One region of the Actinophytocola sp. genome, then DNA from elsewhere that is predicted to be linked to it. Evidence: riboswitches for the same ligand, from Rfam matches in the RefSeq annotation. Region 1 holds a riboswitch; the other holds the start of a gene.
The links. Region 1 has a riboswitch for thiamine pyrophosphate ahead of thiO (glycine oxidase ThiO). Riboswitches for the same ligand answer to the same signal wherever they lie in the genome.
Positions count from the first base shown of each region.

Region 1 (4,205 bases):
GCTCGCCACGATGCCGGCGTGGGTCAGGCGGGTCCGGCGGCACCTCGACGGGAGGCTGCCGACCGCCGTGACGCGGCGCCCGGACGACCTCGGCCGCGGCGAGCACGTGGCGGTCGCGATGGGACTGATGGCCTGCCTCATGGCGACGGCGGCGGCCCGCGGCGCGCGCACGGACGGCCGAAGCCGCATGTACCAGGCCGTCCTGTACGGGTTCGGTGCGCACTCCGTTCCCCACGTGCTGTCCGCGGCCCTGACCCGTACTTACACGCCGGGCCTGGTCACCGCGGTGACGGTGGTGGCCCCGTTCTGGTGGTGGTCGTCGCGCCGGCTGCGGGAGGCCGGCGTGCCCCCGGCCCCGCTGCCCGCGGCGGCGTTGCCGCTGGTGCCGGCCTCGATCGCGGCCGCGCACCTGGGAGCCGGGTCGCTGCTGCGGTTGCGTGACCGGCTCCGGCGTCGCTGAGGACCGGCGCGCGTCAGCGGGGTGGGCTCGAAGCCTCGGCCCAGAACCGTTGGGGCACCCGGCCGGCCTGCCTCGCCAACCGGCCGGCGGCGACCGCGTGGCGCATGGCGGCGGCCATCTTCTCCGGGTCCTTCGCGCGGGTCACCGAGGTCGCCAGCAGGACGCCGGCGCAGCCCAGCTCCATCGCCAGCGCCGCGTCCGACGCCGTGCCGATGCCGGCGTCCAGGATCACCGGGAGGCCGGCGCGCGCGACGATCAGCCCGATGTTGTGCGGGTTGCGGATCCCCAGCCCGGTCCCGATCGGGGAACCCAGCGGCATCACCGCGGCGCAGCCGGCCTCCTCCAGGCGAAGTGCCAGCACCGGGTCGTCGTTCGTGTACGGCAGGACCGTGAAGCCGTCGGCGACCAGGGTCGTCGCCGCGTCGAGCAGCTCCACCGGGTCGGGCAGCAGCGTGCGATCGTCGGCGACGACCTCGAGCTTGACCCAGTCCGTGCCCAGCGCCTCGCGGGCCAGCCGCGCGGTGAGCACGGCCTCGGCCGCGGTCCGGCAGCCCGCCGTGTTCGGCAGCGGGTCGATGCCCAGGCGCCGCAACAGGTCCAGCACCCCGGTGCCGCCGGCGGCGTCGACGCGGCGGATGGACACGGTCGTCAGCTCCGTGCCGGACGCGATCAGCGCGCGCTCTAGCACCGCCAGGTTCGTCGCCCCGCCGGTGCCGGTGATCAGCCGCGAGGAGTACTCGCGACCCGCGATGACCAGTGGATCGTCCACGTCAACCTCCTTGGACGGCCGTGAGGATCTCGACGTCCGCGTCCGCGGGCAGCACGGTCCGGTCGTGGCGGGCACGCGTGCACACCTCGCCGTTCACCGCGACCGCGATGCCCGTGGCGGGCCGGTCCAGCGCGGCCAGCAGGTCGGCGACCGTGGCACCGTCGGCGATCTCCCGCGTGGCACCGTTGACTCGAACCCGCAAAGCGGTCACCTCCTCGTCGGGACGTGTCGGGCCGGGTCCGCCGCCCGCGCCGGTGCCGGCGGCTGTTCACCGGCGACCATGGCGTACACCGCGTCCGCGGTGATCGGGGCGAGCAGCAGCCCGTTGCGGTGGTGGCCGGCGGCGACCAGCACGCCCGGCTCCAGTGGGCCGACCAGCGGGAGGTTGTCCCGGCTGCCGGCCCGCAGCCCGGCGGCGGCCTCGGTCAACCCGTACTCGGCGATGCCCGGCACGACCCGCTCGGCGTCGGCGAGCAGGTCGCGCACGCCGCCGACGGTGACCTCCGTGTCGAAGCCGGCCTCGTACTGCGTGGCGCCGAGGACGACCTCCCCGCCCGCGCGGGGCACCAGGTACACCGGGCGTGACTCGACCAGCGCCCGCAGCGTGCGGGTCAGCGGCAGCGCACCCGCCCGCTCGCGCAGCCGCAGGATCTCCCCCTTCACCGGGCGCACCAGCGTGTCCAGCGCCGGATGCAGCGCGGCACTCCACGCGCCGGCCGCGATCACCGCCGTGCCGGTCTCCAGCACGCCGCCGTCGAGGAGGACCGCCCCCGACTCGACACCCAGCGCGCGCCGCCGGTCGAACCGGACACCCGCCCGCCGGGCCGCGGACTCCAGGCGGCGCAACAGCTCCCGGTTGTCCACCGCGAGGTCACCGGGCACCATCAGTCCACTTCGGACACCGGGGCCGGCGGCCGGCTCGCGCTCGCGCAGCTCTCGCCCGGTCAGCCGGTCGACCGCGCGGCCCAGCGAGGCGAGGTGCTCGGCGAGGACGTCCAGCTGCGCGGCGTCCGCGGCGTCGACCGCGGCCACGACCGTGCCACCGGTCAGCAGCGGGACGTCGAGCCGCGCGGCGAACTCCGGCCAGCGGTCGAGCGAGGCAGCGCCCAGGTCGAGCAGGGCCTCCTCACCCGGCCAGGACTCGGTGACCGGCGCGAGCATGCCGCCGGCGACCCACGACGCGCCCCGCGCGGGCGCCGGATCGACGACGGTGACCTCGTGCGAGACGGCCAGGCGCCACGCGACGGACAGCCCGATGACGCCGCCCCCGACGACGACGATCTCGCGGACGATCTCACTCACGGCATCTCACGCTCCCTGCGCCGGCATGATCCGGGTCAGGTTCGACGGTCGGGATCGGCGGATCCCCTCTCAGCCCGGTGCCTCCGGACTCCCGTGCGGACCACCCTCCACGGTAGCGCACCGGTTAGCGTTGAGCCGTGCCTGGACTCGACGGAACCCGCGTCCGCCGCCGGCTCGCGGACGCGCGGCTGTACCTGTGCACGGGGCTGCGGCCGGACCTGGCGGAGTTCGCGGACGCCGCGCTCGCCGGCGGCGTGGACGTGGTGCAGCTGCGGGAGAAGGGGCTCGAGGCGCGCGACGAGCTGGCCGCGCTGGCGACGCTGGCGGAGATCTGCGCGCGGCACGGCGCGCTGCTTTCGGTGAACGACCGGGCGGACGTCGCACTCGCGGCCGGGGCGGACATCCTCCACCTCGGCCAGGACGACCTGCCCGTGCCGTGGGCCCGCCGAATCGTCGGCGACGAGATCGTCATCGGCCGGTCGACGCACGACCGGGGACAGGCCGCCGCGGCCGCCGCGGAGCCGGGCGTCGACTACTTCTGCACCGGCCCGTGCTGGCCGACGCCGACGAAGCCGGGCCGCCCGGCACCGGGCCTGGACCTGGTCCGGACGACCGCGGCGGCCGGCCCGGACCGCCCGTGGTTCGCGATCGGCGGCATCGACGAGGCCCGGCTGCCGCGGGTGCTGGCGGCGGGCGCCACGCGGGTCGTCGTGGTCCGCGCCGTCACGGAGGCGGCGGACCCCCAGACCGCCGCCTCCCGCCTGAGCTCGGCGCTGACCGGCGGCTGACCCGGTACGCGCGGGGAGGCGGGACATGGGCGGCGGACGAGCCGGCAGGGTTCGGCCCGTCCGCCGCGGGCACGAGTGCGGTGCCCTCGAGGGTGTGGCTCAGCCCGTGTACAGGGTCAGGCGCCACACGCTCAGTGGTTCGGTGATCGGCTGGAAGAACGTCGTGCCACCGGTGCGGCAGTTGCCGGAGCCGCCGGAGGTCAGGCCGACCGCCCGCACGCGCGAGCCCGAGCCGGGGTTGGTCACGAGCGAGCCGCCGGAGTCACCCGGCTCCGCGCACACGTTCGTGCGGATCATCTGGAACACGCAGCCCTGTGCGTAGCACACCGTCTGGTTCGTGGCGGTGACGCTGCCGCAGTGCCAGCCCGTCGTCGAGCCGGAACGGCACACGGCCATGCCCCCGAACGCCGAGGCGGCGCCGGTGACGGTCACGTCGCTGCCGGCGGAGTACCGGTCGACGCGCGGGGTCGACACCGCGGAGGACGACGCCACGTGGATCGCGCCGTAGTCGTTCCCCGGGAACGACGAGCCCGCGACGCGGCCGATCGTGCCGCCGGGGCCCGACCAGGTGCCGCCGAGATCGGTGCAGTGGCCGGCCGTGATCACGTACCGGGCGGAGCTGGTCCGGGCGTTGAAGCCCGCCGAGCACCGGGAGCCGGAACTGGTCCGGATCGCCTGGCCACCGATGATGTTCCACATCGGCTCGTAGGCTTGCGGCACGTGTTTGATCATGACGGCGCCCGCACCGAGCGTGGACGCCCAGTCCGAGACGGCCGCGTCCGATCCGTGCACTTCGACGACGAGCGATCTGCTCGCCTTGTCGACGTACCATCCGGTCACTGAGCCCGGCCGGGTCGCGGCCGCCTTGTCCAGCTTGACCTGGGCG
Region 1 covers NZ_JBOHGB010000039.1:37,467-41,671, reverse strand. The annotation lists gene ACRDTB_RS15480 (HXXEE domain-containing protein) at 1-460, shown strand, start outside; gene ACRDTB_RS15475 (thiazole synthase) at 474-1,229, opposite strand; gene thiS (sulfur carrier protein ThiS) at 1,231-1,440, opposite strand; gene thiO (glycine oxidase ThiO) at 1,437-2,531, opposite strand; TPP riboswitch at 2,527-2,636, opposite strand; gene thiE (thiamine phosphate synthase) at 2,669-3,319, shown strand; gene ACRDTB_RS15455 (S1 family peptidase) at 3,419-4,205, opposite strand, start outside.

Region 2 (4,205 bases), on a different contig from region 1:
TTCCGTGCCGGCCGGCTGGCGGGCCACCGCCGCCGGGGCGCGCAGGCGCAGCGCGGTCTCCCGGCGGCGCCGGGCGATCGCCCCGACGGTCAGCGCGGCCACCACGGCCAGCAGCTGCAGCAGCGAGAGCGCCGCCGCGCCGGACAGGTCCAGCAGCTCCACCGTCCGCAGGTAGATCTCCGTCTCCAGCGTCCGCAACCGTGCCCCGCCCAGGATCAGCACCACCCCGAAACTGGTGGCGCAGAACAGGAAGACGACCGCCGCGGCCGAACCGATCGCCGGTGCCAGCGCGGGCAGGGTGACCGACGTGAACGCCCGCAACGGCGACGCGCCCAGCGACCGCGCCGCGTCGGACACGCGCCGGTCAAGATGCGACCAGAGCCCGGCGACCGTCCGCGCGACCACCGCGACGTTGAAGAAGCTGTTCGCCAGCACGATCGCGGCCACCTCGCCGTCCGGCAGCAGCGTGCGGAACGCCAGGCCCACCACGACCGTCGGCAGCACGAACGGCACCAGGATCACGACGCGCACGAAACCCAGGCCCGGCAACGAGGTCCGGGCCAGCAGGAACGCCACCGGCAGCCCGGCGACCAGCGCCACCGCGGTCGACGCGGCCGCCTGCCCGACGGTGAACGCGACCAGCTGCCACGTGTCGGCCCGCGCCAGGACCGAGAGCACACCGCCCTCGCCCAGGCCGAGCCGAAGGATCGCCGCCACCGGCCACACGAAGAACACCGCGAGGAAACCCAGCGGTACCAGTGCGACCAGCGCGGGAGCCAGCCCCGGGCGGGATCGTGCCGCCCGTCGACCCGCTTCGGGCGCCAGTGCGGTGGCCGGAAACGCTCGCCGAGCCTCTCGACGGCCCAGCTTCGGCCCGGCGGCGTTGCCGATCCGGCCGAGTACACCCAGTACGCGGCCGAGTCGGCGCCTTGCCAGCGGAAACCTGGATCCGCCGGTGGGCCCGCCAGTGTTCCCGGCCACCGCACTAGCCCTGGACGAGCGTGCGCCACTCGTCGATCCACCGCTCCCGGTTCTGCTGGATCTCGGCCGGCGGCAGGGTCGCGGCCGCCTCCGGCTGCGGGGCCGCCCGCTGCCACGCCTCCGGCAGCTGGACGCCCTCGCGCGCGGGGTAGACGTACATCTGCTCGGGCACCGCGGCCTGGAACTTCTCGGAGAGCAGGAAGTCCAGCACCTTCTTCGCCGAGTCGGCGTCCTTCGCGCCCGCCAGCACGCCGGCGTACTCGACCTGGCGGAAGCAGGTGTCGAGCAGCGCCTTCGTCCGCGGCTTGCCGTCGTCGCCGATCTCCGCGGACGGCGAGGACGCGTAGGACACCACGATCGGGCGCGGGCCCTGCCCGGACGAGCCGGAGAACTCCTGGGTGTAGGCCTCCTCCCAGCCGCTGACCACCTTCATGCCGACGCCCTTGAGTGCCACCCAGTACTCCCGCCAGCCGTCGCCGAGCTCGGCGATCGTGCCCAGCAGGAAGGCCAGGCCCGGCGAGGACGTGGCCGGGTCGGAGACCACGAGCATGTCGCGGTACTCGCTCCTGGTCAGGTCGGCGTAGGTTTTCGGCTCCGGCAGGCCCTTCGCGGCGAACGCCGCCGGGTCGATGTTGACGCACACGTCGCCGACGTCGACCGCGGTCAGCCGGCCGGAGTCGTCGATCTGGTAACGCTGCGGGCCCTTCTCCGCGTCGGGGGCGCGGTACGCGGCGAACACGTCCTCGTCGAGCGCGCGGGACGCGAACGTGTTGTCCACGCCGTACGCGAGGTCGCCGATGGGCTCGTCCTTCGTGAGCACCAGCTGGTTGGTCAGCGCGCCCGCGTCACCGACCTTCCGCACGTCGATCGTGATGCCCGAGTCCTTCGCGAACTCGTCGAGCAGCTCCTGCGGGGCCGCGAACGAGTCGTGCGTGACTAGTACGACGCTCGTGCCGTTCTCCGCACCGGAGTCGGAACCGGAGTCGTCGCCGAGCGTGCAACCGGTCGCCGTCAGCGCGACCGCCACCAGGGCGACGGGGATCTTTCGCATGTCGAGCCTCCTCCCTGCGCCGGCATGACCCGGATCAGGTTCGACGGTCGAGGGCTTCGCGCCCTCCTCTCAGCCCGGCGGCACCGGACTCCCGTGGGACGGGTCCAGCCTACCGGTGCGTCCCCGGCCGCCAGGCGTCACCATGTACACATGCCCGAGCTGCTCAGTGACGAAGACAAGGGAAAGGCCCTCGGCCGCCTCAACGGCTGGCGCATGGACGACGGGGCGTTCACGCGCACGGTCGAGCTGGCGAGCTTTCCACAGGCGATCCAGGTGGTGAACCGGGTGGCCGAGATCGCCGAGAACGACAACCACCACCCGGACATCGACATCCGCTGGCGGACGCTCACGTTCCGCTGCTCGACCCACTCCGCGGGCGGCGTCACGGCGTCGGACGTCAGCCTCGCGGAGGAGATCGACGGCGTCATCGAGGCGATCGGTACGCCGCCGGAATAGGAGTCAGCTCCGGAACGGGCCGGTCACCTCGAACGTCATGCCGGGACTGATCACCTCGCCGCCGGTGCCGCGCTGGGAGGAGAAGTACAGCCGCGTGCCGTCCGGGCTGAACGCCGGGCCGGTGATCTCCGACTCGTCGTGGCCCTCCACCCGCACGAACGGCGCCACCACGCCGTCCGGCGTGATGACGCAGATCTCCATGTTGTCGCCGTCCTCGGCGACGAACAGGTCGCCACTCGACGCACCCGTCACGTTGTCCACTCCGGACAGCGGGGTGTCGTCGTCGTAGGTCAGGCTGATCGTGCTCGCGGCGGCGTCGTAGGCCCACACCCGGTTGTCGCCCTTGGTCGTGAACCAGCAGGTGCCGTTCGCGTAGAAGCAGCCCTCCCCGCCGTCGAACGGCTTCGAGCCCTCGACCTGGTGGCGGGTGTCCTCGTCGTCGGCCGACGGGTCGGGCACCTGCGCCCAGGTGACCGCGCCGCTCGTCTGGTCCGCCGGGCCCACCATGATCTCCAGCGTGCCGGCGGAGAGGGCCGGCCACGTCGCCGGGGTGAACCGGTAGAAGCCGCCGTCCCCGACGTCCTCGGTCAGGTAGATCACCTGCCGGTCGGGGTCGACCGCACACGCCTCGTGCTTGAACCGGCCCATGGCCGGCCGCACGATCGCGTCGTTGACGCCGAACGGGTCGGTCTCGTAGACCTCGCCCTTGTCGACCTCCTCGCAGGACAGCCACGTGTTCCACGGGGTCTTGCCGCCGGCGCAGTTCACGTCGGTGCCGTCGAGAATGCGGTACGCGTCCACAATGGACCCATCGGGGCCGAACCGGACCGCGCCGGCGCCGCCGATGAACGGCACCTCGCTGTTGGACACGTAGATCCAGCCGTCCCCGTCGGCGAAGCACGCGCCGCCGTCCGGTGCCATGTGCCAGCGGTAGCTGGTGTCGGCCACCGTCTCGAGGCTGCGTGCGATGACCCGTCCGGTGAAGCCATGCGGAAGCGCCAGGCCGTTCCCGTCGGCCGGGAGCAGCGGTCCGTAGGGCCCGTCACCAGGAGCGGCGTTCGCCGAGAAGGCGTTGGACCAGGACGCTCCGCCGAAGGCCGCCGCCGCGGCGCCGGCCACCGAGACCTTGAGAAAGCTCCGTCGCTCCATGAGATTGCAACGTAACGTGATCAACTGTGTTCGAGAAGCCACCACCGATGTAGGCCGAACGGAGTACCGCCAGGAAGGACGCCATGCTGGCGTTCAACGTCTGGAAGGCGTCCTTCCTGGCGCGTCAGTCGTCCGTCAGCGGCACGGTCGTCACCGGCGTCAGCCGGGGTGGGCCGTCGGCGGTGGCCTCCGCACGCTCCACCACCACCTCCGCGCTGCGGCCCGTGGTGCGCAGGGTCGCTATCGCGTTGCCGTAGTACGGGCCGGACACCTTGGTCCACTCGACCGGCATGGGGTCGATGTGCGGCGAGCGGTGCGCCAGCCAGCGCCAGATCGCGGCCACCGGGCGCCACCACGCGATCGTGAACAGCGGCCGCATCAGCGCCGGGACCTGGTTGTGCACCGGCGAGCAGGTCAGCTGGAACACCGCGGCCCGCACCCGCTCCGGGAACGTGGCGCGCGCGGCGTAGACGTGGTGCACGTCGCCGGAGAGCACGCACACGGTGGCCACGTCGCCCTTCGCGATGCGCAGGATCAGCCTGGCCAGCCGGTCCGACGACGCGCGGAA
Region 2 covers NZ_JBOHGB010000096.1:16,059-20,263, forward strand. The annotation lists gene ACRDTB_RS25720 (ABC transporter permease) at 1-759, opposite strand, end outside; gene ACRDTB_RS25725 (thiamine ABC transporter substrate-binding protein) at 986-2,032, opposite strand; TPP riboswitch at 2,026-2,137, opposite strand; gene ACRDTB_RS25730 (4a-hydroxytetrahydrobiopterin dehydratase) at 2,183-2,488, shown strand; gene ACRDTB_RS25735 (alkaline phosphatase PhoX) at 2,492-3,637, opposite strand; gene ACRDTB_RS25740 (alkaline phosphatase D family protein) at 3,762-4,205, opposite strand, start outside.
Region 2: another riboswitch for thiamine pyrophosphate. It lies ahead of ACRDTB_RS25725 (thiamine ABC transporter substrate-binding protein); the one in region 1 lies ahead of thiO (glycine oxidase ThiO).